Regions from separate parts of the Stenotrophomonas sp. GW821-FHT09E08 genome, predicted to be linked through region 1. Evidence: riboswitches for the same ligand, from Rfam matches in the RefSeq annotation. Region 1 holds a riboswitch; the other holds the start of a gene.
The links. A riboswitch is a leader RNA that binds a small molecule or an ion and turns the genes downstream of it on or off. The one in region 1 is predicted to bind glycine.
Positions count from the first base shown of each region.

Region 2: linked by a shared signal. The riboswitch ahead of gcvP (aminomethyl-transferring glycine dehydrogenase) and the one ahead of AC07M7_RS07245 (trimeric intracellular cation channel family protein) in region 1 are both predicted to bind glycine.

Region 1 is NZ_JBWKOO010000004.1:64,931-67,314, reverse strand. It holds gene AC07M7_RS07250 (MdtA/MuxA family multidrug efflux RND transporter periplasmic adaptor subunit) at 1-409, opposite strand, end outside; gene AC07M7_RS07245 (trimeric intracellular cation channel family protein) at 694-1,311, opposite strand; glycine riboswitch at 1,394-1,499, opposite strand; glycine riboswitch at 1,513-1,602, opposite strand; gene AC07M7_RS07240 (GIY-YIG nuclease family protein) at 1,643-1,900, shown strand; gene AC07M7_RS07235 (nuclear transport factor 2 family protein) at 1,973-2,384, shown strand, end outside.
Region 2 is NZ_JBWKOO010000002.1:465,676-468,059, forward strand. It holds gene gcvP (aminomethyl-transferring glycine dehydrogenase) at 1-1,475, opposite strand, end outside; glycine riboswitch at 1,538-1,640, opposite strand; gene AC07M7_RS04530 (multidrug effflux MFS transporter) at 1,939-2,384, shown strand, end outside.

The sequences.
Region 1 (2,384 bases):
GCAGCTGGCGCTCGGCGTTCTCCAGCTCGGCCAGGTTCTGTTGCTGGGTGCCCTTGGCCTGCGCCAGCTTCACTTCATACGGGCGCGGGTCGATCTGCGCCAGCAGATCGCCGGCCTTCACCTGCTGGCCTTCCTGGAAATGCAGTCGCAGCAGTTCGCCATCCACGCGGCTGCGTACCACCACGCTGTGCAGCGGCGTGACCGTACCGACCGCCTTCAGGCGCAGCACCAGCGGCTCGGCGCTGGCGCGGGCGATGCGCACGGGTACCGTCTTGCCGGGTGCATCGTCGCCGGCACCGGCCTCCGTGCGTGGCCAGAACCCCCACAGCAGGCCGCCGGCAAGGGCAACGCCCAGCACGATCAGCAACGGGCGGGCACGACGGAAGCGGGAGTTTTCGGCGACAGACATGGGGCATCCTGCGCCCTGCGCGCGCAGGGACATGCGGGCCCGTCGGTGCGTTCACGGCACCACGGGCAGCGGGGAGGGAGTGTCTGGCGGGGCCGCGGGCGCGGCGTGGCTGGATGCCGTCGCGGCAGCGACGGGGCGACAATGGTAGCCAATCACCCTGGCCAATGCCGCATGACCATCGTCATGCAACGCAATCGGTAGTGCCGGCCGCTGGCCGGCAACCGGCTGGAATCTGCGGGCGTGTGCCGTGTTTCCGGCCAGCGGCCGGCACTACCGTCAAGCAATCAATGCACTTCGTCGTGATAGACGAACTTCGGCATTTCCCAGCGGTAGTGGATCGCCAGCAGGCGCAGCGCGAAGCCGCCGCCCAGGCAGCACAGGATCGCGGTAGCGTCGGCCACGCCCCAGTGCAGCAGCAACAGGTAGGCCGCGCCGGTCAGCAGCGCGATGATCGCGTACAGCTCTTTCTGGAAGATCAGCGGTACCTCGTTGCAGAGGATGTCGCGCAGCACGCCGCCGAAGGCGCCTGTCAGCATGCCGGCAATCAGCACGATCGGCATGGCATGGCCGGCCTCACGTGCGATCGAGCAGCCGATCAGGGTGAAGGCGATCAGGCCCAGGCCATCGAGCACCAGGAAGGTGCGGCGGAAGTGGTGCATCCAGCGTGCGACCCAGGTGGCGATCAGCGCCGCACACACGGTGAAGCCCAGGTACTCGGGATGCTTCACCCAGCCCAGCGGATAGTGGCCGAGCAGGATATCGCGCAGTGATCCGCCGCCGAGGGCGGTGACGCAGGCGATCATGACCACACCGAACAGGTCCATGCGGCGGCGGCCGGCGGACAGCGCGCCGGTCATGGCTTCGGCGGAAATGGCGATCAGGTAGATGATGGACAACAGCATGGTACAGGCTCCGGGCGCGGTGGGGCCGGCCATGCGCCACTATCGCCATTGCCTGCGCAATGACGGGATGACGATGACCGGTGCCGCTCCCGCTGTCCTTTTACCTGAGAGTTCAGCGGCATGGGCCGCGTGCCCCTTCGGCGGATCGTCCCGGGCGTGCCCGGTGACCTCTCTCCAGCTCGGCGAGTCGAATGCATGGTTGGTGGGATTCCAGCCCACCGGCCTGAGCGATCATGGGAGCCTGCGCCTTCGGCGGGCGCCAGCGCGGCGCCTCTCTCCTGCATTCGGGCGCCAGTATATCCGCTGCAGTGCAGCACGGCATAATCCGGGCATGGCACCGTCCCTCCGCCCGTGGTTCCTGTACCTGCTCGAATGCCGCGATGGCAGCTACTACGCCGGCATCAGCACCGACGTGGACGCGCGTTTCGCTGCCCACCAGGCCGGAAAGGGCGCGCGTTACACCCGGTCGCGGCCACCACTGCGGGTCCTGGCGGTGCGCGAGTACCCGGACCGAGCAGCGGCCTCACGTGCCGAATGGGAGCTCAAGCGGCAGCCGCGCGAACGCAAACTGGCCTGGCTGTTGCAGTAGATCCACGCCATGCGTGGATGGGGCGCATCAGGCCATGCCATGATCGCCCAGCCTTCAGCGCTGGAGACCCGGATGTCCACCGTTGCCCTGTTGTTCGCACTTTCCGCAGCAGCAAGCCCTGCCGCCGACGCCGCCACGATCGCAGCCATCGAAGCCACCTGCCATGACTATGTGGATGGCCAGCTGGAGGCCGACCCGCAGCGTGTCGCCCGTTCCCTGCACCCGGACCTGGCCAAACGTGCGGTGCTCGGTGATACACCGGACGAACGCCTGGGCCTGCGCCGGATGTCGAAGGAAGAACTGGTCTCGCTGACGAAGCAGGGCGCGCTGAAGACCACGAAGGATCAATGGGACCGCCGCTGCACCGTGCTGGACGTGACCGGCAACGCGGCCTCGGTGCGGCTGGAAACGCCGTGGTTCGTCGACTACTTCCACATGGGGCGCTTCGACCAGCGCTGGGTGATCGTCAACGCGCTGTGGTACC
Region 2 (2,384 bases), on a different contig from region 1:
TTGTCGGCCAGCGAGCGCAGGTAGCGCAGCAGCTCGTGCTCGCTGTGGTGGGTGTTGAATACCGGGTGGGTCAGGAATTCAGACTGGCGCAGCAGGCCGGCCGGCAGGGCGTCGGCGGTGCTGGCATCCAGTGCGTCCACGTCCAGCGAAGCACCGAACACGGCAGCCACGGCCACGATGTCGGCGCGGGTGGTGGTTTCGTCCAGGCTGATGCCGACCGAGTCGCTGTCGATCGCACGCAGGTTGTAACCGGCGGCACGGGCCTTGGCGTGGATCTCATCGGCGTGCACGCCGGTGACATGCAGGGTGTCGAAGAAGTCACCACCGACCTGCACGCCGGCCTTGCGCAGTGCCGCAGCCAGGATCGAAGCCAGGCGGTGGGTGCGGCGCGCGATGCGGGTCAGGCCTTCCGGGCCGTGGTAGACGGCATACATCGAGGCCATCACCGCCAGCAGCACCTGCGCGGTGCAGATGTTGGACGTGGCCTTCTCGCGACGGATGTGCTGCTCGCGGGTCTGCAGGGTCAGGCGGTAGGCCGGGTTGCCCTGCGCGTCGATCGAGACGCCGATCAGGCGGCCCGGCATCGAACGCTTGTAGGCGTCACGGCAGGCCATGAACGCAGCATGCGGGCCACCGAAGCCGAACGGCACGCCGAAACGCTGGCTGTTGCCGACCACGATGTCCGCGCCCCATTCGCCGGGGGCGGTCAGCAGGGTCAGCGCCAGCAGGTCGGTGGCAACCGCCACCAGGCCGCCGCGTGCATGCACCGCATCGACCAGCGCCTTGTAATCGCCCACCTGGCCGAAGGTATCCGGATACTGCAGCAGCAGGCCGAAGGCTTCCGCTTCCAGCGCTTCGGCCGGGGTGCCGACGCGCAGCACGATGCCCATCGGTTCGGCGCGGGTACGCAGCAGTTCCAGCGTCTGCGGGTGTACGGCGTCGTGCACGAAGAAGGTGTCCGACTTCGACTTGGCCGAGCGCTTGGCCAGGGTCATCGCTTCGGCGGCGGCGGTCGCTTCGTCCAGCAGCGAGGCGTTGGCGATTTCCATGCCGGTCAGGTCGGCGCACAGGGTCTGGAAGTTGATCAGCGCTTCCATGCGGCCCTGCGAGATTTCCGCCTGGTACGGGGTGTAGGCGGTGTACCAGGCCGGGTTTTCCAGGATGTTGCGCAGGATCACGTTCGGCGTGTGGGTGCCGTAGTAGCCCTGGCCGATGAAGCTGCGCAGTACGGTGTTCTTGTCGGCGATCGCGCGGATCTTCGCCAGCGCCTGCACTTCGGTGATCGACTCCGGCAGCGCCAGCGGTGCCGGCGACTTGATCTTGGCCGGCACAATGGCATCGGTCATCGCATCCAGCGAGGCGTGGCCGATGACGCCGAGCATCTGCGCGATCTCGGCATCGTTGGGGCCGATGTGGCGCTCGACGAAGGCCGAATGATGCTCGAGCTCACGCAGGGAAGGGGTGTTCTGGGACATGGCGAAGGATCCGTCAGGAAAGGGCACACGCACGGGCACAAGCCGCCGGTCGGCGGTCTGCGGGGCGCCCCTCTGTCCTTTTGCCTGAGAGTTTGAAAGCGCGGCGGACCGCTGCTTCTTGCCCCTTCGGCGCCGGATTGAACCGGTCTCTCCAGAGTTCTGTTACGGGTGGTATCGGGCCTGAGCGATTACGGGCGTTGCGCCTTCGGCAGCGGTGTTCCGCTTCTCCCACCGTGTTGCCCGCCGATTATAGCCCGTTGCGCGCCGGCCGGCCGCTCCCGGGAGGCGCCGCTGCGCCTGAATGGCCGATGGCCCGGCCGTGCGTTTTGTGCATCCGTGCATGGCGCGGGGCGCAATCCCCACCTATGATGGGCGGATACCCGAATTCATCTGGCGCTGTCCCTGTTTCAGGGGACTGGCGCCCGCCGTGCGTGCCGCGCATGGCCCTGCCGGACGCCTCTCCATGACCGCCGCTGTTGCTCCTTCCACCCGCCGCATGGCCCTGCTGCTTGCTGGCCTTGCCATGTTCGGTCCGTTCTCGATCGACACCATCTTCCCGGCGTTCCCGCAGCTGGCCCAGCGCCTGGCGGTGGACGAAGTGGCGGTGCAGCAGACCATCAGCGTCTACCTGCTGTTCTACGGCCTGATGAGCCTGGCCCATGGACCGCTGTCCGACGCCTGGGGCCGCAAGCGGGTGATCCTCGGCGGTCTGGTGATCTTCGTTGGCGCCTCGGTGGGCTGTGCATTGTCTACCGACCTGACCACGCTGCTGGCGTTCCGCGCACTGCAGGGCCTGTCCGCCGGCGTGGGCATGATCGTCGGCCGCGCGGTAATCCGCGATCTGTACCACGGCCACGACGCGCAGCGGCTGATGAGCCAGGTGTCGATGCTGTTCGGTATCGCCCCGGC